DNA from 4 places in the Glutamicibacter endophyticus genome. Region 1 is predicted to be linked to each of the others. Evidence: riboswitches for the same ligand, from Rfam matches in the RefSeq annotation. Region 1 holds a riboswitch; each other region holds the start of a gene.
The links. Region 1 has a riboswitch for S-adenosylmethionine ahead of ACJD00_RS01440 (O-acetylhomoserine aminocarboxypropyltransferase/cysteine synthase family protein). Riboswitches for the same ligand answer to the same signal wherever they lie in the genome.
Positions count from the first base shown of each region.

Region 2: it holds a riboswitch for S-adenosylmethionine, as region 1 does, so the genes downstream of both, ACJD00_RS16040 (flavin reductase family protein) here and ACJD00_RS01440 (O-acetylhomoserine aminocarboxypropyltransferase/cysteine synthase family protein) in region 1, are expected to answer to the same signal.
Region 3: it holds a riboswitch for S-adenosylmethionine, as region 1 does, so the genes downstream of both, ACJD00_RS13890 (OsmC family protein) here and ACJD00_RS01440 (O-acetylhomoserine aminocarboxypropyltransferase/cysteine synthase family protein) in region 1, are expected to answer to the same signal.
Region 4: it holds a riboswitch for S-adenosylmethionine, as region 1 does, so the genes downstream of both, ACJD00_RS03275 (O-acetylhomoserine aminocarboxypropyltransferase/cysteine synthase family protein) here and ACJD00_RS01440 (O-acetylhomoserine aminocarboxypropyltransferase/cysteine synthase family protein) in region 1, are expected to answer to the same signal.

Region 1 covers NZ_CP174200.1:262,352-268,281, forward strand. Annotated here, with positions in the region: gene arr (NAD(+)--rifampin ADP-ribosyltransferase) at 1-112, opposite strand, end outside; gene ACJD00_RS01435 (CoA-binding protein) at 284-775, opposite strand; gene ACJD00_RS01440 (O-acetylhomoserine aminocarboxypropyltransferase/cysteine synthase family protein) at 778-2,139, opposite strand; SAM riboswitch class I at 2,235-2,329, opposite strand; gene ACJD00_RS01445 (histidine phosphatase family protein) at 2,410-2,982, shown strand; gene pntB (Re/Si-specific NAD(P)(+) transhydrogenase subunit beta) at 3,159-4,583, opposite strand; gene ACJD00_RS01455 (Re/Si-specific NAD(P)(+) transhydrogenase subunit alpha) at 4,626-5,930, opposite strand, start outside.
Region 2 covers NZ_CP174200.1:3,442,308-3,448,237, forward strand. Annotated here, with positions in the region: gene ACJD00_RS16025 (MFS transporter) at 1-1,221, opposite strand, end outside; gene ACJD00_RS16030 (ZIP family metal transporter) at 1,266-2,006, opposite strand; gene dnaB (replicative DNA helicase) at 2,042-3,400, opposite strand; gene ACJD00_RS16040 (flavin reductase family protein) at 3,880-4,395, opposite strand; SAM riboswitch class IV at 4,464-4,579, opposite strand; gene ACJD00_RS16045 (DUF1345 domain-containing protein) at 4,724-5,437, opposite strand; gene ACJD00_RS16050 (DUF664 domain-containing protein) at 5,574-5,930, shown strand, end outside.
Region 3 covers NZ_CP174200.1:2,969,689-2,975,618, forward strand. Annotated here, with positions in the region: gene ACJD00_RS13870 (amino acid ABC transporter permease) at 1-453, shown strand, start outside; gene ACJD00_RS13875 (amino acid ABC transporter ATP-binding protein) at 450-1,196, shown strand; gene ACJD00_RS13880 (Gfo/Idh/MocA family oxidoreductase) at 1,197-2,234, shown strand; gene ACJD00_RS13885 (NAD(P)/FAD-dependent oxidoreductase) at 2,289-3,464, shown strand; SAM riboswitch class IV at 3,731-3,866, shown strand; gene ACJD00_RS13890 (OsmC family protein) at 3,899-4,435, shown strand; gene ACJD00_RS13895 (SNF2-related protein) at 4,501-5,930, opposite strand, start outside.
Region 4 covers NZ_CP174200.1:674,085-680,014, reverse strand. Annotated here, with positions in the region: gene ACJD00_RS03285 (hypothetical protein) at 1-1,207, opposite strand, end outside; gene ACJD00_RS03280 (cystathionine gamma-synthase) at 1,297-2,499, opposite strand; gene ACJD00_RS03275 (O-acetylhomoserine aminocarboxypropyltransferase/cysteine synthase family protein) at 2,496-3,821, opposite strand; SAM riboswitch class I at 4,105-4,195, opposite strand; gene ACJD00_RS03270 (LysR family transcriptional regulator) at 4,435-5,376, opposite strand; gene ACJD00_RS03265 (DUF1852 domain-containing protein) at 5,500-5,930, shown strand, end outside.

The DNA.
Region 1 (5,930 bases):
TCTCCGGACGATAATTCGAGGGGTATCCGGCGATAATGAGGTCGCCCGGTCGCAGTTCGGCGCGGGTTCCATGGAAGAAGGTGTCTTGGTCGTTGGCGTTCTGTGAGCTCACGCCGCGATCATAACAGGGCGGGGCGTTTCGCGGACGGAACATCAAAGCGGCGGTCGTTTCCCGCAAATCCTGCGTTAGCTTGGCCAGGCTGGCCGCCGGGTATGGGACGGCGGCCAGAGGGTAACGAGCAGCGGAGGGACCCAGCCCGGTGCCCTCCGCTACTGCGAAGTCTCAGGCCAATTGTTGACGCTTGGAGGAAATAACCCCGGTATTGAAACCGGCCAAACGCAAGCCGCCGTAGAAGCGCGCATGCTCAATCTTCACGCACCGGTCCATCACCACATTCATACCGGCAGCTTCGGCGCGACGAGCAACCTCTTCATGCCAGGACCCCAACTGTAGCCATAGGGTCTTGGCGCCAACGGCTAGCGCCTCGTCCAATACCCCGGGAAGGTCATCATGTTTGCGGAAAACTTCGACCATATCCGGCACCTCGGGCAGGTCGGCCAGCGACTTGTAGACCGGTTGTCCCAGAATTTCATCCAGCACCGGGTTCACGAAGTACACGGTGTACTTACTTGAAGAGAGCAGGTAGGTAGCCACAAAATAGCTAGCCCGCGACGGCTTATTGGAGGCGCCGACAATGGCGATGCTCTTCGTTTCGCGCAGAATCTTCAGTCGCTCGGCGGCCGAAGGCCCCTGCCAGCTGCGATCGTGCGTCATGCTTAAGCCCCCTTCGGAGTAGCGATGGTGCAGGCTGCGCCATCGAAGTTTGCCGCTACGGCTGGCGATGGCTCGGCAACCTGCTGCGCGGCTGTCAGGGCCTGATCGAGATCCCAAATAATGTCCTCAACATCTTCAAGGCCGACGGAGAGGCGGATCAGGTCTTCGGGAACGCCGGCTGACACGAGCTGTTCGGCGGTGAGCTGCTGGTGGGTGGTGGAGGCCGGGTGCAGTACCAAGGTGCGGGCATCACCAATATTGGCCAGATGGCTGGCCAGTTGCAGGGAGTCGATGAATTTCGCTCCTGCGGCCCTCCCTCCGGCCACACCGAAACTAAAGACCGAACCGACGCCCAGCGGCAAGAGCTCACTGGCTCGCTGGTGTTGCGGATGTCCCGGCAATCCGGCGTAATTGACGTAGCTGACTCGCTCATCTGCCTCCAGCCAAGCTGCCACAGCCTTGGCGTTGGCCAAGTGAGCGTCCATCCGCTGGGGCAGCGTCTCTAGGCCTTGCAGCAATTGGAATGCCGACTGCGCCGGTAGTGCCGGGCCAAAGTCGCGTAGCTGTTCGCTGCGGAGCTTGGTCAAGAAGCCGTATTCACCAAAGTTGCCCCACCACGAAACATTCCCGTAGCTGGGGACCGGTTCGGTCATGGTCGGGAAATTTCCATTGCCCCAGTTGAAGGTGCCGGCCTCGACGACCACGCCGCCCAAGGTGGTGCCGTGCCCGCCGATGAATTTCGTGGCCGAGTGGATCACAATATCTGCGCCGTGCTCGATGGGTCGTAGCAGGTAGGGAGGAGTCAGCGTCGAGTCCACCACAAGGGGGATGTCGTGACGGTGCGCCGCCTCGGCGAGCCCCTTCACGTCGGCAATATCGCCGGAGGGGTTAGCGACTACCTCCGTGTAGAGCGCCTTGGTATTGGGGCGAATCACCGCCTCAAAATCTGCTGCTTCATTGGAATCGATGAAGGTGGTTTCGATACCAAAGCGCCGTAGCGACACATCAAGCTGGGTGATGGTGCCGCCATAGAGCTTCGCCGAGGCGACGATGTGGTCCCCGGCTTGTGCCAGCGCTGCGAAAGTGATGAACTCCGCTGCCATGCCGGACCCTGTGGCGACGGCGCCGATGCCGCCTTCGAGGGAGGCCATGCGTTCTTCGAACGCGGCGACCGTCGGGTTGCCGATGCGTGAGTAAATATTTCCGTACTTTTGCAACGCGAACAGGTTCGCGGCATCGTCGGAGTCCTTGAAGACGAAGGACGTGCTTTGGTAGATCGGGACCGCGCGGGCACCGTGTTCGGCGTCGGGGGTGCCCCCAGCGTGTAGTGCGCGGGTGCGGAACCCGAAAGTATGGTCGGCCATGGGAAGGTATCGGCTCCTTAGTCGAGGCTGAATTCGAGGCAAGGAATCCCGAGGCTCAATGTCACTTTGCGGCCATCGAGTCGAGGCGGAAAGTTGCTCCATCGTTTCTGGCGGTAGCACCGTAACCACCGGCTGTGGCAGGTTGCTGCGGCGTCATCGAACCAGATCTCTCGGCCGCTCGGGATGGTACGTAACAGTTTGCCAATGTGACCGTTTGTGAACCAAGTATGCGTCGTAACGTTGCGGCCTACGGTGGTTAGACTCGGTGCTATGACTGCTTCGATTGCCCTAATTCGCCACGGACAAACCGACTGGAATCTGGCCGGGCGCCTGCAAGGTCAAACGGACATCCCACTAAACGCTACGGGGCGACAACAGGCGCGCGAGGTCGGCCGCTCGCTACAGGCGGGCGCCTGGGACTTGGTACTCGCCTCTCCACTGGGTCGGGCACAGCAGACGGCCGAGCTCATCGCCGAAGAAACGGGGTTGGCCACCGGCCGACCGGTTGCCGGGGTGATGGAGCGATTCTTCGGCGAGCTGGAGGGGAGGATCCCGGCGGAACTTCCCGAGGGAGCCTATGAACGGTTATTGGAATCGGCAGAATCGAGCCACGCGGTGACCGCCCGATTGACCCAGGCCCTGTGTGCGCTCGCCGAAGAGTACCCGGGACAACGCATCCTTTGCGTGAGCCACGGCGGTGCCATGCGCCGGTTGCGTGATGCTCTGCTCGGGCGTCGTTTGCCCGAGCCGGTCGCCAATGGCGAGATACTGCCCGTACCCTTGCCGCGGCTATACGAGCTGGCGGGGGAACTAAGGATCGAAGTTCCTGCCGCTACCCGTTAGCGTTTGGGCTCGCCAGCGGGCCGAGCCTAGCGCGGTAGCTGCTCACCACTGCTCGCCTTGCTGGCCGGCGAACGCGGGTGGACCTAGGGGCAACGTAGGACTCGTGGCGAAACGACAATCGCCGCAACCCCTTGAGGGAGTTGCGGCGATTGGTGGGAGAGGACGGGCTGCGTTAGCTACAGGGTGCGCAGAATGTCTTCGACACGCTCCTTGGCGTCACCGAAGAGCATTTGCGAGTTCTCCCTGAAGAACAACGGGTTTTGCACGCCGGCGTAGCCGCTGGCCATGGAGCGCTTGAAGACGATCACTCGCTCCGACTCCCAGACACGGAGCACCGGCATTCCGGCGATGGGGCTTCCGGGATCTTCAGCGGCTGCCGGGTTCACCGTGTCGTTGGCACCGATCACGAGCACCACGGTGGTTTCGCTCAGCTCGTCGTTGATCTCGTCCATTTCCAGCACGATGTCGTAGGGCACCTTAGCCTCGGCCAACAGCACGTTCATGTGCCCGGGCAGTCGGCCCGCCACCGGGTGGATACCGAAGCGAACCTTGACGCCCTGTTCGGTGAGGCGGTGAGCGAGTTCGGCGACCGGGTACTGTGCCTGAGCGACGGCCATGCCGTAGCCCGGAGTGATCACTACGCTATCGGCCGAAGCAAGAAGCTCTGCGGTTTCCTCGGCGGTGATTTCGCGGTGTTCGCCCTGCTCCTCGTCTTTCGACGCGGAGGCTTCGATACCAAAGCCGCCGGCGATCACCGAAAGGAAGGAACGGTTCATCGCCTTGCACATGATGTAGGACAGGTAAGCACCGGAGGAACCCACCAGCGCACCGGTGATAATGAGCAGATCGTTGCTCAGCAGGAAGCCAGCGGCCGCAGCGGCCCAGCCCGAGTAGCTGTTGAGCATGGAGACCACAACCGGCATATCGCCGCCGCCAATGGATGCGACCAGATGCCAGCCCAGCACGAATGCCAGAACGGTGACGGTCACGAGCTGCCAGAGGGCAGTGTTCTGCACATACAGCACCGTGAGCACCACAAAGGCCACCAACAGCACCAGGTTGATGAGGTTCTTGCCCGGGAGTGTGAGCGGTCGCGACTTCATCCGTGCCGAGAGCTTCAGGAATGCCACGATCGACCCGGTGAAGGTCACGCCACCGATGAAGATGCCGATGAACACCTCACCCCGGTGAATATTCTCCAGCGCACCATCGAGCGGTGGGTGCTCGAGATGACCGTTCCAACCGACCAGCACGGCGGCCAAACCGACGAAGCTGTGCAGTAGGGCGATGAGTTCGGGCATCCCGGTCATTTCCACAACCCGGGCACGCCAGAGTCCAATGGCGCCACCCACGACGACCGTGACCACGAGCAGTGTGAGGCCAAGTCCCTGGTTACCTTCGCCAGGGGCACCAAACAGGCTCAACGCGACGGTTGAAAGTAGGGCCAAGGTCATGCCGATGATGCCAAAGACGACGCCTCGCCGTGAGGTTTCGTGCTTGCTCAGCCCGGCAAGGCTGAGAATAAAGAGGAGACCGGCGGTGATGTAAGCCGCGCTCGCCAAGGAGCCAACGGTCAAGAGACCGGGAAGCTGATCGGTCACGAGAGAACTCCTAAGGTCAGAAGGTCAAGGGCGATTGCGGGGTTAGTCACGAGCCGAACCTCCGCGTGAGAACATCGCGAGCATTCGTCGGGTCACCGCGAAGCCACCGAAAATATTGATTGTGGCCAGTAGGACCGCGCAGGCCGAAAGGATCTGCACCAGCAGATTTCCCGAGGTGATCTGCACCATCGCGCCGACCACGATAATGCCGGAGATCGCATTGGTGACCGACATCAGTGGCGTGTGTAGCGCGTGCTTAACCTTGCCGATGACGTAGAAGCCAATGACGACAGACAAGATTAGTACCGTGAAATGCTGCGCGAGCGGAGCCGGGGCCACCGCGTTGACGAGGAACAGCAAGGCAATGCCGACACCAATGAGAACGCCTTGCCCCTTGGCACCAAGACCGCCGGAGTGTTCGCTGGCCGGCGTAACCGGCTCGGCTGGTTGCTGCTGCGGCGGGGCTGCGGCAACCTGTACCGGGGGAGGTGGCCAGGTCTTTTCACCGGAGCGCACCACGGTGACCGAGCGCTGCACCACGTCCTCGAAGTCCAGCACCAGTTGTCCGTCCTTGCCGGGGGTCAAAAGCTTCAGCAGGTTGAGGATATTCGTGCCGTAGAGCTGTGAGGCCTGGGCGGGGAGACGTCCGGGCAGGTCGGTGTAGCCGAGGATGATGACGCCATTCGGGGTCACCACGCGCTCTCCAGCGACAGAACCTTCGACGTTTCCACCTTGGCCGGCGGCCATGTCAACGATGACGCTACCGGGCTTCATGCTGGCGACGTCTGCCGCCGTGATGAGCCGGGGCGCGGCACGGCCTGGAATCAGCGCCGTGGTGATGATGATGTCGACCTCGGCGGCCTGTTCGCTATAGATCTGGGCGGCGCGCTCGTTGTACGCGTCGCTGGTCGCCTTCGCGTAACCGTCGGTCGACTGCATCTGCTCTTCGACCTCGACCTTGAGGTATTCGCCGCCGATCGACTTGACCTGATCGGCTACTTCGGGCCGCGGGTCGGTCGCGCGGACAATGGCACCGAGGCTACTGGCAGCACCGATCGCCGCGAGTCCCGCGACACCGGCTCCAGCGACCAAGACCTTGGCCGGTGGAACCTTGCCCGCCGCGGTGACCTGGCCGGTGAAGAAGCGCCCAAACTCATGGGCAGCTTCGACCACCGCTCGGTATCCGGCGATATTGGCCATGGAACTGAGCACATCCATGGATTGCGCACGGGAAATGCGCGGCACTGCATCCAATGCCAGTGCGGTAATCGGGCGCCGGGCCAGATCTTCGACCAGCTCCGGGCGCAGGCCCGGACTGAGTTGTGCGATCAGCGTGGCCCCCGTCTG
Region 2 (5,930 bases), 340 kb from region 1:
GGAATCGGCCAGCGTCATCGCCGAGGAATTGAAGCCTTGCTGGTCCTTGGCCGAGAGGCCGAGCATATTCACGTTCTGACGCGGATAAATCAACCCCATACCGAAGCCGCCGAGGGCCCATCCCGCCACCAAGATCGGTACCGGCAAATGCCAGGTGGCGGTGGCCAGTGCGGTGCCGATCGCCGCGGTGGCGGCCAGCGATCCGACGGTGATGAATGCGGCGTTGCTAAAACGCTCTCCCGTACGCCCCTGGAGCCAGGAGCCCACCGACCAGGACAGCGCCGAGGCGGTAAGTACCAACCCGGCGAGATCCGGGCGTAGCGCGTAATCCTCACGCAACATATAAGGCAGGTACACCTCGGTACCGAAGAAGGCCGCGGCCACCAACCCTCGGGAGAGCACCGTAGCCGGCAGTCCGCGGGCCGCCCGCAGGGTTCCGGCCGGTAGCAACGGCTTCAGGGCCAGCAGGGCCGCCGCCAAGGCCACCACCACACAGATCGGGCCGATACCCGGTAAGCGTCCCAAGAGGCTCATCGCCAGCACGCTGACCGCGGTAGCGGCGGCCAGTAGCAGTCGGCGGACCGAGACTGGTCCCAGCTCGGCGTTGTGTTCGGGTTGCAGCGAGCGCAGGGCGGGAACGACGGCCGAAAACGCAAACACCACGAGCAGCAAGACTCCCAGGAACACCCATCGCCAGCCGATAAAGGTGGCCACAAGCCCGGCAATCCAGGGACCGATGAGCGCCGGGAGAACCCAGGCGGCGGCAAAGAGCGCGAAGATTTTCGGGTGCAAATGCCCCGGATAGAGGCGGGCGATCAGCACGTAGATGCCCACCGTAATGGCTCCACCGCCCACACCTTGAATCAGTCGGCCGATAACGAGCATTGGCATACTCACTGCTACGCCACAGATCAGTAGGCCGATGACGAAGATCAACACCGAGGCGAAGAGCGGGAGCTTAGGCCCGCGCCGGTCGGCCAGTTCACCGGCGGCCACCATACCGACCATGCCGCTGGCTAGCGGCGCGGAGAAGGCCAGCGCGTAGAGCTCGCGCCCCTGTAGCGCTTCGCTGATGACTGGCATGGCGGTGGTTACCGCCATGACCTCAAATGCCACCATGAACACCAGCACGAACATGCCCAGAGTGGTGCCCAGATACTTAGGACTGAAGACCGTCGTCGGTCGGGGATGGATCCGTTCGGACGGACCGGTTGAATGCATAAAGCTATTCTTTCACTGTCTGGGCCAGAAGCCAGCAGGACTGACTAGCCACCGATCACATGCAGTGCGAAGGCCGAGAGAAATCCCAAGACGACCAATAAACCGGTCAAGTCGCCTTCGCCGGCATAGGCTTCGGGAATCATGGTGTCGGCGAGCATCGTCAGGATGCCGCCGGCGGCCACCGCGGTGGCGAAGGCCAACACCTCCGGGGCCGCACCAGCCAGCAGCAGGTAGCCTAGGGCCGCGGCCAGTCCGGAGGCAACGACCGTACCGGCCCACAATCCGAACACCGAGCCTGCGCTGCGCCCTCCGGCCTTCAGGTCCGCGGTACTGGCCAGCCCTTCGGGGACGTTGGAGATGAAAATCGCGGCAACCATGGTCGGGTTGATCCCGCCCCCGGCCACGAGGCCCACTCCGAGGGCCACCGATTCCGGGATCCCGTCAATCAGTGCACCGATCGCGATGGCGATACCCGAATTGTTCTGCGCACCGCTACCGCTGGCCGCGGCCTTACGCTTCGGGCGGGCGCCGACGAGCCGGTTTGCAGCGAAATAGAGCAACGAGCCGGCGGCTACGCCACCGGCGGTCGCCAGCAGGCCTCCGGTGTCCGCCGCTTCGAGCACAAGTTCGAAACTCAGCGCGCTAATCAACACCCCAGAACCAAAGGCCATCACCGCGCAGATGATGCTACGCGGTATCCGCAGGAACCAGGCCAGCCCCGCGCCGAGCAACAGCGCCGCACCGGCGACCGAACCCCAGAGGAATGCAGTGAGAGCCTCGAACATGGCCCCAGCCTATCGACCCGGCAGTGGAATCTCCGCTAGCTCGGCTCGTTCGACATGTTGTTGAAGCGAGAGTAGTGACCTTGGAAGGCCACGGTGATGGTCTTGGTGGGACCGTTACGGTGCTTGGCCACGATGACATCGGCCTCGCCCGGGCGGTTTTCCTTGTCGTAGACGTCATCGCGGTGCAACAGAATGACCATGTCGGCGTCCTGCTCGATGGAACCGGATTCACGCAGATCCGAGACCATGGGCTTCTTGTCGGTGCGCTGTTCCGAACCACGGTTCAGCTGCGAGAGCGCAATCAGCGGGACATCCAGTTCCTTGGCCAGTAGCTTCAAGTTACGCGAGAACTCGGAGACTTCCTGCTGACGCGATTCGACACGCTTTCCCGAGCTCATCAGCTGCAGGTAGTCCAGCACGATCATGCGTAGCTCATTGCGCTGCTTCAGGCGACGGCACTTGGCGCGAATCTCCATCATCGACATATTCGGTGAGTCGTCGATGAACAACGGCGCCTCGTTGAGGCGTCCCATGGTGGTAGCGATCTTGGTCCACTGCTCATCGGCCACATCGCCCTTACGCAGCGCCTGCAACTGAATGGAGGCCTCGGCGGAGAGCAGGCGCATGGCGATTTCATTGCGGCCCATTTCCAGCGAGAAGAACACGGTGGCCATACGGTGCTTGATGGCTGCCGAGCGTGCGAAGTCCAGGGCGAAGGTGGACTTACCCACCGCCGGGCGAGCCGCGATGATAATCATCTGTCCGCCCTGCAGGCCCTGGGTCAGCTCGTCGAATTCGTAGAAGCCGGTAGGCACACCGGTAATGCCATCGCCGGCGTTAGCGGCGTTCTCGATCTCATCGACGGTGCCTTCAATGATGTCGCTCAGGCGCACATAGTCTTCGGAATTGCGGTTTTCGGCGACCTTGTAGACCTCGGCCTGGGCCTCGTTGACGATGGCATCGACCTCGCCATCGGGTGAGTAGCCCATTTGCACAATGCGCGTACCGGCATCCACCAGGCGGCGCAACACCGCACGTTCACGCACGATCTCCGCATAGTAGGCCGCGTTAGTTGCCGTGGGGACTTGCTGGACCAGATTGTGCAGGTAGGCGGCGCCACCTACGCGCGCCAGCTCATTGCGTTTGGTCAGCACATCGGCCACGGTCACCGCATCGACCGGCTCACCGCGACCATACAGGTCCACGATGGCCTCATAGATAAATTCGTGGGCGGGACGGTAGAAGTCCGCACCGCGCACCACCTCGACGACGTCGGCGATGGCATCCTTGGAAAGCATCATGGCGCCCAGCACGGAAGACTCGGCGGCCAGATCCTGTGGAGGTGTGCGCCCCGCATCCGCGTCGCGGCTTTCGTACGTCGGCTCAGCGCTCATAACTGACACTTCCATCCCCTTGAGTTCCACCCGGGCGGCTCTGCCCCCACCTTTTAACCAACTCACCAACACTGTCAGGCGTTACCGACAGGTTGAGTCGTGACATTGTGGATATTCGTCCGCCCTGTGCCAACGATAGGCGCGTTTACCACGGATCGAAACCCACTTATCCACAAAATATGTGGATAAAGGTGAAGCCCCTGTGGATTCGCTGTTTACGACTTGGGGAGAACTCTGTGGATTATTAAAATCACATCTTGTCAATAGCCATCTGACAAGGCCGTTTAGAAAATGGGTACTGTGGATACAAGTTTATTTTTCACAGTTATTCAGCCTGTAGATATCGCCTGTCCACAGCGAATCACCGCGTTTCCGGGGCTTTAGACAGGTTTTCAACCCCTTATCAACAAGTTATCCACTGGATTGTGGATAACTATGTGGAATCTTTTCATACCTTATGCAGAGTCGGGCGTGTGACCCTAGACAAGCGCGGGCAGTCGGCGAATGGCCGAGTCATGGAAAACGACCGGGTCATGCTCGGCCACCCGGTGCGCATGCACGCGCAGTAGCACCACCCAGTGATCGCCTGCATCGACCTCGGAGTAGATCGAGGTTTCAAAGTGGGCGGCCGAGTCATCCAGCAACAAGGCCCCGTCGGCGGTAACTTCGGTGGAGACGCCGGCAAAGCGGTCGCCATGCTTCGACGCCAACTGGGCACACACCCACTCGTTGCGTTCACTGAGCACCGAGATTCCAATGCGTCCAGCCCGCCGCAACCGAGGCCAGGTTCGCGAGGACTTTTGCACAGCGAACATCACCAGCGGTGGCTCGAGAGAGACCCCAACGGTAAAGGAGGACGCCACGAATCCCTCTTGGCGCCCATCTACGGTGGCGCACAGGGCTGCAATTCCTGAGGGGTGTCGGGCAAAGACCGTACGCAGGGAGTGAGAATCGAGATCGTAGTTCAGCGGCAAGGTTTTATCCTTCGTTCTCATGCCCACCGATGCGTGACATGGACGCTCTGCGGCACGAGACCGCGGGTTTCCATGGTTTTCGTCTCGATGTGCGGTACTTGCCCCGCACGGCCAGTACGGGACCGAATCGTCACCTGGAGCACCCCACTACCGTTGAGAGGGTTGCCGGCCGACAAGCCAGGGCTAGATGTCGACACTCTTGATTCTGTTAAGAACAATATGGGCTACATGACGCGAGGGTCAAACAAACTGCGTAGCAAAGCTCAATATTCACCGGTTTATTCGACCCGCCGCGTCACTCACGGACTCGCGCCGCGTAATCTTCGTTGTTCACAAGGCGTAAGCGGGCTCAGCCCAAAATGCTGCCACTGATCAGCGAGATAATCATCGCCAGCACCGCGGTGTTGAAGAGAAAGGCCACATAGGTATGCGTCCGAATGGTGCGCAGGCCCTGGCGGGTGCGCGGGGTGCCTCCGTTATAGGCTCCCGCGGCCGAGACCATCAGCGCCATGGAAAGAAAGTCACCGAAGTCCGGTGCCTCGCGGATGTCGAAGTCAATGTGTTCACCGGCGGCATTTAGCCGGAAGTACTGCAAGGCGAAAGTGTAACCCACCGAAACCCAACTGGCCGCGGCCGTTACGATAACCAGCGCGGGTACGAGCGCACTGGGGCTGTCCCATGGCGTGAGGACCAGGCAGATAGCCACCACGAGTGAGGCTAGGGCAAGCGAGAGGGACCACGCCTGCGCGTCGTGTGCGCCCATGAATCGGCTCAACTGGCTCGGCCCGTGCTGCCATTGGTAGCGCGCGATGCGTTCGAGCAGACGTGGGTCGGTGCGGGTATATAACCAATGTGTCCAGCCAAGATTAAGCACCAGTGCCAAGGCCAAGCCACCGCCAACAGCGGTGACCAGCAACGCCGCACCATTTATGTCGGAGCGGGAAAGTAGTGAACCGATAAGGAGCGCAGGCAAGAGCGGTAGCGAGGTTACCGCGAGCCGGAAGCCGTCATCGAAGGCAAGCCGGCGCCACCGCGCGCGCAAGGTTCGCTTGGCCGATTTCATAGCTCAACTCTCGCACAGAACGAGATGACATGAGGTGCATTGCGCCATTGTTTCGCGAAATAAGCCCCGTTCAGGGGCGTGTCTTAATGGCTATAGTGCAAGTACACCGCCGGTGGCGACCCCGAATGGAGCCAGTATGCACACCGAGATTCCTGACCTGCTCGACGCCCTGGGAGACAGCCGTTCGCTCTTGCGCGAGGCTTACGTAGATCTCGACGAGCAGGGATTTACCCATCGGCCCCACCCCGGAGGGCCCAGTCTCCAAGATCCCCTGCGGTTAGCCATTGAACTGGAGCTGGGGTGGTGCGCGCTGATCACACACGGCGAGCGAGCGCAGGACACCCAACCTTCCGTCGCCACGGCGAGCTCGTTAACGGCCGCCCTGCAGCAGTATGCATTGGTGGCCGCGGCCACCGATGCGCTGATCAGTTCGCTCACGGTCTTCGACCGGCGGCTAAGTGTTCCGCCAACCCCATGGACCCCGCCGGGCAGC
Region 3 (5,930 bases), 810 kb from region 1:
CTCATCGCCAGTGCCTACATCGGCGAGATCTTCCGTTCCGGCATCCAGTCGGTCGAAAAGGGACAGCTCGAGGCCTGCCGCGCGCTGGGCATGTCCTATGGCCGGGCCATGGTATTGGTCGTGATCCCGCAGGGCATCCGCCGTGTATTGCCGGCCTTGGTCAACCAGTTCATCGCCATCGTCAAGGATTCCTCGCTCGTGTACTTCCTCGGGTTGCTTCCGATGGAACGCGAACTATTCCGCGTGGGTCAGGATGCCGCGGTACTGACCGGCAATCTTTCGCCGCTGGTGGCCGCCGGTATCTTCTACCTGATCATCACCGTCCCGCTGACCCACCTGGTCAACTACATCGATCAAAAATTCCGCACCGGACGCCGCAAGGCAACTCCCCCGACCAGCGGGCTGAAGGAAGTTTCGGAACTGCAGTCCTCGACGCAAGGAGAGCGAGCATGAGCGCGACCAAGGAATTTCACGGTTCCTCGCTAGAACTGACCGATATGGCCATGGCCTATGGCGATGTCGAGATCCTGCACAATATCAATCTGAAGGTCGCCCCGGGCACCACCACCTGCATCATTGGACCCTCCGGCTCGGGTAAATCCACCCTGTTGCGAGGTATCAACCGGCTACATGAGCCCAAACGCGGCGACGTCATCGTCAATGGCTCCTCCATTCTGGGAGATCGTCCGGACGATGTGCGCAAGCGCATCGGCATGGTGTTCCAGCACTTCAACCTCTTCCCGGATCACACGGCCCTGCAAAATGTGGCGCTGGCTCCGTGGAAGGTCAAGGGGCTAAACCGCAAGAAGGCCGAAGAGCTCGCCGCCGCCCGCCTGGCCGAGGTGGGCTTGGCCGAGCGTAGCGATCATCGCCCACGCGATCTCTCCGGTGGTCAGCAGCAGCGCGTAGCAATCGCTCGCGCGCTGGCCATGGAGCCGGAGATCATGCTCTTCGATGAGGCCACCAGCGCGCTGGATCCGGAGTTGGTCAAGGGCGTGCTGAACCTGATGGCGGATCTCTGCCAGCGCGGTATGACCATGGTGGTGGTCACCCACGAGATGGGCTTTGCCCGCAAGGTCGCAGATCAGGTGGTGTTCATGGATGAAGGCGAAGTAATCGAATCCGGTACGCCGGAGGAGCTGTTTAATAACCCCAAATCCGACCGACTACGCCGCTTTTTGGACGAGGTGCTCTAGATGTCCGCAACTATCCGTACCGCCATCATCGGCTTCGGCGTCTCCGGCAAGGTCTTCCATGCACCCCTGCTGGCCGCCAACCCGGACTTCGAGATCTCGTTTATCGCCACCGCGAATTCCGAACGGCAGCAGCAAGCGGCCGATGCGTACCCGCACGCCAGCATTGTTCCCAGCTACCGGGAGGTTCTCGCCTCAGCGGAAGAGTTGGATCTGCTCGTGATCGGCACCCCGCCACCGACCCACTTTGAGATTGCCCGTGCAGCACTCAAGCGCGGGTTGAACGTGGTCATTGACAAGCCCTTTGTGGTGCATAGCGCCCAGGGTGAAGAGCTCATCGCTTTGGCCGCCGAGCTGGGGTTGACCCTCACCGTCTACCAAAACCGGCGCTGGGACGGTGACTTCCTCACCATTAAGAAGTTGCTGGGCGAAGAGGCGCTGGGCGCCGTGCATACCTTCGAGTCGCGTTTCGAATGGTTCAAACCCCAGGGCATGCGTAGCTGGAAAGCCGAGCTCACCGCGCAGCAGGGCGGCGGCATCCTCTTCGACCTGGGAACTCACCTGATCGATCAGGCCATCGAGCTTTTCGGACCGGTGAATAGTGTGCAAGCCAGCCTGCGGCCGCTGACCGATCAGGCGACCGCAGAGGAGGACGCGCACGTGTTGCTCCGACACTGTTCGGGCACCGAATCCCGGTTGACCATGAGTAGCTTGAACGCGGCCCCCGGGGCGCGCTTCCAGATGGCAGGGCACCGCGGGGCCTACACCAGCTTTGGGCTCGATCCACAAGAACCTCAGTTGGCTTCGGGCATGAGCCCCACGCAAGCCGAGTACGGTCAGAAACCCGAAGCCCACTGGGGCCAACTGGCCACCGGGCAGGCTACCCGCGAAGTGCCAACCCTGCCCGGGGACTACCCGCAGTTCTACCGTGCGTTGGCCTCCTGCCTGCGCCACGCCGGTCCGGTCCCGGTCGACCCACACGACAGCCTGGCGGTGTTGCGTCTGATCGAATCCATTCATCGGGACACGGTCACCGCCTAACCCCGCACCGTCGGGCCCACAGATCCACCCCAATTCTGAAGAAAGTACACACTCATGTCCTCATCTTCCTCTGTTAAGCACGTCGCCGTGATCGGCGGCGGTATCCTCGGCGTCTCCACCGCCATGCATCTAGCACGCGCCGGCGCCAAGGTCACGCTGGTCACCTCCGGCACCCTAGCCGACGGGGCCTCCAGCCGTTCCATTGCCTGGCTCAACTCCTCCGGCGCCCGCTCCGCCGACTACCATTACCTGCGCATGCTGGCCATGGACCGCTACCGCACCTGGAGCAACCGGCACCCGGAAAGCCACGAATATCTGCGCTTCAATGGGGCACTAAAATGGGCCGCCCCGGGGGAAAGCTTCCGAGATACCTTTGCCTTCGAGCGTTCCGGTGGCTATGACTCCCGCTGGATCACCCGCGAGCAGATCACCGACTTCGCCCCCGATGTCGACCCTGCGGCCGTTGCCGAGGAAGGCGCGATTTACAACCCCGGCGAAGGCTGGGTCAACTTGCCCGACTTCGTGCCGGCGCTGGCCGCCGAGGCGGTGGCCGAGGGAGCACAGATCATCGAGAATGCCGGGCACGCGCGCGTCGCGGTCCGCGAGGGGCGTGCCGTGGGCGTCACTCTCGCCGATGGCAACACCATCGATGCCGATGAGGTGGTGCTTGCCACCGGTGGTGAGGTCCCGGCCCAGCTCGCGGAGCTCGGTATCAGCGTGCCGGATGCTACCCCGGCCGCCTTCGTGCTCTTCACCGACCCGGTGGATCTCCAGGTGCGCACCGTGCTGAACACCCCGCGTGTAGCGGTACGTCCCACCCCCGATGGCCGCCTGGTCTTGGACGCCAACTGGTCCGAGCAGATGGTGGTCGTCGAGGAAGATGGCAACTTCACGGTGCCGCAGCAGGCGGTGCAAGGCCTCCTCGAGGAGGCTTCGAAGGTTCTGGCCGGAAACCCGGTGCTGACCGCCCAGCGCATCGGGGCCGGGCTCAAGCCGATTCCGGGCGATGGCGAACCGGTAGTTGGTCCGGTCCCCTCGGTGAATGGGCTGCACACGCTCTTCACCCACTCCGGGGCGACCCTTGGCTTGATTCTCGGTGAACTGCTGGCCGAGGAGATCGTCACCGGCGAAAACAGCCCGGTGCTACGTTCCTTCCGCCTGGACCGTTTCCACGAGGGTGCCCTGGAGGGCCGCGTTGGAACCGGTGCGTGGGAACCGGTGCAGAAGTAACGAAAGCGCTGCGCCAAAAGGAACCCTATCCCGGCACCGGGAGCGGTTGACCGGCAGGTGGTTGGTCCGACGTGGCTCAACCACCCGCCGCACTAAATTCGATGCCTAGCTGACCGCTCGCAAGGCGGACCGGCTAGCATCGTCGCCAGAGCGTGCCGGCCACGTGCGAGTCGTGGCCCGGCACGCTCCGTTTGTTTGGGGCAGATGACGAAGCATGAACTGCGCCCTACCCACGGCTCCTGTTACCTGCGAGCATGGAGCCACAGAATCACGAGCGTCGATCATTTGCAGCCCTGGCTGGTCGACCGGCAACCCTTCTCGCGCCGTGCGCGGGGTGCCCCAGGTGACGATTCGACGGTGACGATTCGACGGTGCCGAACGTCGGCACCGTAAGCGATGGCGCTTTTTCTGCGCCGGAAAGGGGGATCTTCCCCATGAGCAGTAACCTCTCCACCGTCGAGGACCGTGCCGCACGGCTGATTGCCGCCGGCGAGGCTTGGAGCGGACGCATCGCCGAAAACCCCGATCATGCAAAGCTGACCTTTGCCGTATCGGGAGCCGGGTTCGGTGCCGTGGCCAGCAAGATCAGTGCCGGGAAGCACAACTTCGTCGTGGATGAACCGGCTGCGCTCGGCGGCGATGATGCGGCGGCCAGCCCCGTGGAGTACGCGCTGGGTGCCCTGATTTCCTGCCAAGTGGTGGTGTACCGGCTCTACGCCCAGCAGTTGGGCCTGCAGGTCGACGATGTGCAGATCACCGCCACCGGGCGCCTGGATGTCCGCGGCCTGTTCGCCATCGATGAAGCGGTGCGCCCGGGCTTCAGCGATATCGAGATCGAAGTGACCGTTTCGGGTCCGGAAAGCGACGAGCGTTATGCCGAGCTGCAGCGCACCGTGGATCGGTACTGCCCGGTGCTGGACCTGCTGTCGAACCCGACCCCGGTGAACACCGCGCTAAAGGTCGCCCGGTAGAACCGATTAGTTAGACCTAGGCCGCCGTGGACGAACCCCTCCGGGGATGTCGTCCACGGCGGTTGTCATTGAACCAGTTCGAGGAAGTCCTGCGCCGAGAGCGTGCTCGAACCGGCCGTGTCCTGCTGCTCGCAGAGCACGTCGTTGAACAGTTCGGTCTTCTTGGCCTGGAGCGATAACACCTTGGATTCAATGGTGTTCTGCGAGACCAACCGGTAGACATACACCGGCCGGTCCTGCCCGATGCGGTGGGCACGATCGATCGCCTGCGCTTCAGCGGCAGGATTCCACCAGGGGTCCAGCAATATGCAGTAGTCCGCCTCGGTGAGGTTGATGCCGAACCCGCCGGACTTGAGCGAAATGAAGAACACCGGGAAATCCCCGGCGGAAAACCCCTCCACCAGGGTTTTTCGGTTGGTGCCGGACACCGAGCCGTCAAGGTACCCGTGCGCAATACCCAGCTCTTCGGCTACCGTCCGCGCCTTGGACAAGAAGCCGGTGAATTGGCTGAACACCAGAATCTTGTGCCCCTCGGACACTCCATCCTCCAGCAGGTCGCGCAGCAGATCGAGTTTGGCGCTCGGCGCGTCGCCTTCGTCGACGAGCGAAGGATCCAGAGCCAGCTGACGGAGCAGGGTGAGCGATTGCAGAATCTTGAAGCGGTTGGAATCCACATCATCCTGCACCAGTCCCAAGACTTCTTGCCGGACACGTTGGAATCGGCGATCGTAGGCGCGCCGATGTGCCGGATCAAGCTCAACCTCGAGTACCTGTTCGGTCTTCGGCGGTAGCTCGGGCACCACCTGTTCCTTGGTGCGGCGCATAATGAATGGCCGTAGTCGGCGTTTAAGCCGCTGCAGTTTCCCCGCATCCCCTTCGGTTATGGGCTTGAGGTAATTCTCCTTGAAGGCCTTCAAGCCACCGAGCAGTCCCGGCGCGGCCAGTGAGGCCAGCGCCCATAGTTCGGTGAGGTTGTTCTCCATCGGCGTGCCGGTGACCACGAGCTTGGTCGGCACCGCCATCTGCCGGGCCTGTTTATAGCCCTTGGACACGTGGTTCTTCAGCTGCTGGGCCTCGTCCAAGATGAGCACGTCAAAACCCAGCGCATCGAACTGCTCGAAATCCAATCGGAAAATCGCGTAGCTGGTCAGTACGAGTTGCGCCGTACCGACGGTGTCGGCCAGTGGACGTTGTTGCTTCTTCGCGGTGGCCAGGACCGTCGCCGTGCGTAGCTGAGGGGTGAAGCGAGCTGCTTCGCTGGCCCAGTTGCCCACCACGGAGGTCGGAGCGACGACTAGGTAACGCTGCTCGGGATGCTGGATCCGTGCCCGTTCGAGGGCGGCGAGGAGCTGCACGGTTTTACCCAGCCCCATGTCATCGGCCAGGACCCCGCCGAGCTGGTGTCGTCGAAGGAAATCGAGCCACGCGACCCCTTGGCACTGATAGCCACGCAGTGTTGCGGTGAAACTCTCCGGTAGCTCGACCTCGGCCAAAG
Region 4 (5,930 bases), 410 kb from region 1:
GATGCACGATCACGCTGGCACCGGGCAGGCTGCCGGTTCCGCGGCGGCTGCCGCGGGTCCGCAGCGCGGTGACCAGTGCGGTCAGTCGGCGTAGTTCGACGGTCAGCTCGGGGAGTTCGGTTATAGGCTCTTCCTGGGTCGCCGGTGAACTGGCCGCGGGTTTATCTATCTCGGTGCCCGTCGACTCGGGGCCGGAATCAGAAGCGCCGACGTCGGGAGCCGCGGGGTTCGGGTCGCGGGCCCAGTCCGGCATCGATTCCTCGTCGTCCCACGAGGGCGCGGCGAGCGCACCGGTAGCCTGGGCGACGCTATCGAGTGCCTGCGAGGCCAGTTCGAGCCGGTTTCCGACCCCTGTGCGCGGGTTATCACCCTCGTCGACGGTTCGCTCGAATACCTCGGCTTGGTCCGGCAGCATCTTCAGCGTGTAGTGCATCAGCCCATTGCGCAGACCCCGTTTATATAGACCGGCTTCGGCCAGTAGCGCGCGCATGCTGCGCTGCTGCGCTACCCGGGCGGCACCCTCGTCGCGCAGCCGTTTGGATGCGGTGCTCGGGTCCTCGGCAATCAGCCGCAGGGCGGTGTGTTCAAGCTCGGTACGCTGCACATCGGTGTCGGCCTCGGGAAGGTCGTTGGATAGCCGTTCCAGCGTGCTGGCCGCGGTGCGTAGGGTGCGCGGATCCACCGCGGGTGCCTCGCCCGCGCCGGGGGTCGTGCCGGTATTACGGGTGGTGGAAGTGGTCGGAGTTGCGAATTGTTCGGCCAGCAGTGGGAAGTGCGGGGCGCGGCGGGTGCCGTCCGCGGCGACGGAGCCAATCAGCGCGCGGGCCGAGGCCTGGCGGCCCCGGGCCACACCCACCGAGACACCCAGCCAGGATGTGAGCATGTCGATACTGTTTGCATAAGCGCCGCGGCCGTCGGCCCGGGTGCCGGTAAGCGCGCGAAGTTCTTGGGGCGATGGGGCCGACGGCAGCGCGGCCAGGCGATCCAGCGAGGCGGTGGTGAGTTGATGCGCGGCGCTTCGCTCCAGTGCGTCGATCACCACCGGGTAGGTACGGGACAACGCCGCCTCGGCACGGTCGGTGAGCGCGGCGAGGTAGGCCGCATGCCCGGGGGCCATCTCGCGCCCCAGCAGCTCAAGGCTCGCCCGCTCGAGGGTGCTGACCGCGGTGGCCAGCTGGGCCAGAACGGTCGCGTCGTCGGTACTCATAACCACAAGGTTGCGCCCCGACACCGTGACCGGTATCGGGGCGCGAGCGAGTTGTGGACAACGCCGGGGTGGCGCGCCTGGATGGCGTGTTAGACGGTGAGCACGGCGCCTTGGTCCGCGCGCTCGGCCAGTGCCAGCCCGCGTTCGAGGTCGGCCAGCAGATCCTCGGTATCCTCGATCCCGACCGACAGGCGCACGAGTTCGCCGGGGATTTCCAGCGGGGTGCCAATCAGGCTGGCGTGGGTCATCTCCCGCGGGTAGCACACGAGCGATTCCACTCCGCCGAGCGAGACGGAGAGCTGGAACAGTTCCATCGACTCGGCCAGCGCCCGCGCGGCGGGTTCACTGTGCAGCCGCAACGAGACGATTCCGCCGAAACCGCGCTGCTGGCTGGCGGCCAGTTCGTGGCCCGGATGGTCGGCCAGTCCCGGGTAGTAGACCTCGGCCACCTGCGGTTGCTCGGTGAGCCAGTGCGCAATGCGGCCGGCGGTGGCGCAGTGCCGTTCCATGCGCAACCCCAGGGTTTTCAGCCCGCGGGCGGCCAGATAGTTATCCTGCGGCCCGGATACCGCGCCGCCGGCGAACTGCTGGTAGCCCACGGCCTCGGCCAGCGACTGTCCGCGGTGCAGATAGTCGGCGACGATGACCGCACCGCCGAGCACGTCGGAATGCCCGCCAATGTATTTGGTGGTGGAGTGCACCACCGCATGCGCCCCAAAGTCCAGCGGGCGTTGCAGGTAGGGGGTGGCGAAGGTGTTATCGACGACGAGCAGCGCCCCGGCTTCGTGGGCCAGCGCCGCCCACCCGGCGATGTCGGCGATGCCCAGCAGCGGATTGGAGGGGGTTTCCAGCCAGAGCAGGGCGGTGTTTGGGCGCAGCGCGCCGCGCACCTGATCGAGGTTGGTGATATCCACGGTGCTGGCACTGATCCCCCACTTGTGGTGTAACCGGGTGATCAGCCGGTTGGTGCCGCCGTAGCCGTCGGCGCCGAGCACAATGTGATCGCCCGGGGCGAGCACGGCGCGCAGCAGGGCGTCTTCGGCGGCGATGCCGGAGGCGAAGGAGAAACCCGCGGCCCCGCCTTCGAGGGCGCTGAGCTGCTCTTCGAAGCCGCCCCGGGTGGGGTTGGAGCCGCGCGAGTATTCATGCCCGGCACGCAACACGTTGATGCCGTCTTGGATGAAGGTGCTGGTTTGGTAGATGGGCGGGATGACCGCCCCGGTGTGCGGGTCTTTGCCTTGGCCGGCGTGGACGGCCAGGGTGTTGAATCCGTGGCGTGGTGAGGTGCTCATGCGAAGGCTCCTTCCGGGGCGAGGGTGATCTGTGCGGCGGCGTGATCCAGGGCCTGGAACAGGTCGGCGATGAGGTCGGCCGGCTCCTCGAGACCGATGGATAGGCGCAGCGTTGCCTTGGAGAGTCCGGCGGCGGCCAGTTGTTCGTCGTTGAGTCGACAGTGGGTCATGGTGGCCGGGTGGACCACCATCGAGCGCACGTCGCCGATGTTTGCGGCCAGGGTGAAGAGCTGCAGGGCGTCGAGCACCGGGGAGACCAGGGAGGCGTCGGCCAGTTCGATGGCCAGCACGCAGCCGGTGCCGCGCGGGGCGACGTGGGCGGCCAGCTCGTGGTCCTGGTGCCCCGGCTGGCTCGGGTGGTGCACCCGGCGCACCAGCGCGTGCCCGGCGGCGGCCTCGGCAAGTTCCAGCACGGTACGCTGCACCCGTTCGGTGCGCACATTGAGCGTCTCGATGCCGGTGAGAATGCCGGAGGCGGCGGCCGGCGACAGCGAGGGCCCGAGGTCATGCAGGAATTTGGAGCGCACCAGCATGGCGTAGGCGGCGCTGCCGTAGCGTTCGAGCAGGGAGTACTGCCCGTAGCGCGGACGCGGCGCGGCGATCTGCGGCCAGCGTGCGGCGTCGGAGAAATCGAAGGTTCCCGCGTCGACGACCAGTCCGCCAAGCACCTGGCCGTGTCCGGCAAGCGCCTTGGTGGCCGAGTGCACGACGATATCGGCCCCGTGCTCGATCGGGCGGTAGTTCGCGGGGGTGGCCAACGTGTTGTCGACGACCACCGGAATGTTGTGGCGGTGTGCTAGCTCGGAGAGTCCCTGCAGGTCGAGCAGCGTGCACAGCGGGTTGGAGACCGATTCGACGAAGAAGGCGCGGGTGTCCTCTTCGATGGCGTCGGCCCAGGCGCTGAGGTCTTCCGGGTCGACAAAGCTCACGCGGATTCCGAAGTCGTTGAAGGAGTCGGTGAACAGGTCCACGGTGCCGCCGTAGAGCTTATTCGAGGCGACGATGTGCTTCGCGCCCTGGGTCAGCGCCAGCAGCGAGAGGGCGACGGCGGCCTGCCCGGTGGCGGTGGCCACCGCTTGGGCCCCGCCTTCGAGGGTGGCGACGCGTGCTTCGAGGGCAGCGACCGTGGGATTGCCGGTGCGGGAGTAGGTGAATCCGGGTTCGCGCAACGCAAATTTTTCGATGGCCTCGGCGTGCGAGCCGAATTCGTAGGCCGCGGCGGCGTAGACCGGGACGGTGAGTGGACGGTAGGGGCCCTCGGGCGAGTATCCGGCGTGGACTGCTGAGGTGGCCCCGTGCCAGGTGCTGTTCGGCTGTGACATATGTGCGTGTTCCTTGCCGGTTGGATGTCGGGTGGGGTGGGCGGAGATCAGGCGTGCGCGCTGATGCGCATGCCGGTGCGTTGCATACTGGTGGCGACGTGGCGCACCGGTGCGTGTTGGCGGGGTGGCGATGCCATTGCTTCGCTCATGTCTCCTCCTCGTTTCTCGTCACACGAGGGAGTGCACCGATCGGCGTCTATGCGAGGTACCTGGTAGGGAGGGTTGCTGCCCTCCCCTTCACGGTACGAGGCACAGCGCAACGTCCAAGGGCGTTGTCGGAACTGCTCCATCGTTCCTGGCGGTAGCACCTTTCGGTTTCCCGATGGTTGCTGCGACGTCGACGAGCCAGATCTCTCGGTCGCTCTTGATGGGGTGTTGTAATTCCATGGTTCGGCATGGGCGCCCGAGGAGGCAAACGGCACCGAACCGCGTGCTTCACACAACGCCAATCCGCGTCATATGTCGCAGTGTCGTCATATTGACGGCCCGGTGAACGCCTCTTTATGACATGCGCGGTGAGCCAAGATCCGCGAAATTCCGGGATTCGAGCGCCAAAAGATGTCGCGCCGGGTCGCCCGATGACAGTTCATGACACGCAGGAAGAGCGTTGGCGTCAGCCGAGCAGGTGAACTCCGAAGCTCGCGACCACCGAACGCACCTCGTCGAGGTAGCGCTGGGCCTGATCGGTGAGCGGGACCGCGGCGTGGTCGATCCAGCCGATCTCGATGCGTTCGTCCACATCCAGCGGGATGGCCACGATCGAGGGGTCGAGTTCGTCGCTGATGATGCCGGTCGAGATCGTGTACCCGCCGAGTCCGATCATCAGGTTGAAGATGGTTGCACGATCGGAGACCCGAATTTCGCGTTTGCTCGAGAGCGTGGAGAGGATTTCTTCGGCGAAGTAGAAGGAGTTGCTCGCCCCCTGGTCGAAGGTGAGCCGCGGTAGCTCCTCGAGATCTTCAAGGGTCGCCCGCTCCCGCGAGGCCAGCGGGTTGCTACGCGAGATGAAGATGTGCGGGTCGGCGAGGAATAGCGGGTGGAACACCAGCCGGGACTCGCGCAGCAGTTTGTCGATGACCTTCCGGTTGAAGTCGTTGCGGTAGAGAATGCCGATTTCACTGCGTAGTGTGCGGACATCTTCGATGATGTCCTCGGTGCGTGTCTCGCGCAGCGAGAACTCGTACTGCTCGGCCCCGCTGGCCTGGACCATCTTCACGAAGGCGTCGACGGCGAAGGAATAGTGCTGGGTGGAGATCCCGAGGAGGCGGGGTGCCGGCGGCCGGTCGAGATAGCGTTGTTCGAGCAGTTCGACCTGTTCGAGCACCTGCCGGGCGTAGCCGAGGAATTCCCCGCCCTCGACGGTCAGGGCCACGCCCCGCGCGGAGCGGACCAGAAGCCTGCGCCCAACCCGGGTTTCGAGTTCCTTCATCGCCGCGGACATCGTTGGCTGTGCGACGTAGAGCAGGTCGGCGGCCGCGGAGATCGACCCCTCGGAAGCAACCGTGAGGAAATAGCGCAACTGCTGCAGCGTGAGACCGTTCACTCCTTGAGCCATAGATTTAGTCTATACGAATCCATAGTCACGTCGAGTTACCTGATATCCGCCGATTCACTGCATGATTGACGAAACGACTTCCCCCGGCCTTACTTCAGGCCCCCTAGCACCAGATTGGCCGCCATGGCACACGCGTTTACCTTTAGCATCAGCACCACTGACTTCGACGAGCACTACACCCCGTCGGCGAGCTCGCGCATTACGACGAACTTCGCCAACCTGGCCCGCGGTGAGAACCGCCAGGAGAACCTGCGCAACGCGTTGACGATGATCAACCGCCGTTTCAACGCGCTGGCACACTGGGACAACCCGGACGGGGACCGCTACGCCCTCGAACTGAAGATCATCTCGGCCAATGTGCACTTCACCTCCAACGACGGGCCTCAGCAGTTCCCGCTGCTCGAGGTGCTCGATACCTGGATTCTCGATAAGCAGACCGGCACCCGGACCCACGGCATCGTCGGTAATAACTTCTCCTCCTACGTACGGGACTATGACTTCAGCGTGGTCCTGCCCGCCGCGGTCGACGAGTCGGGCACCCCGGCGCTCCCGCA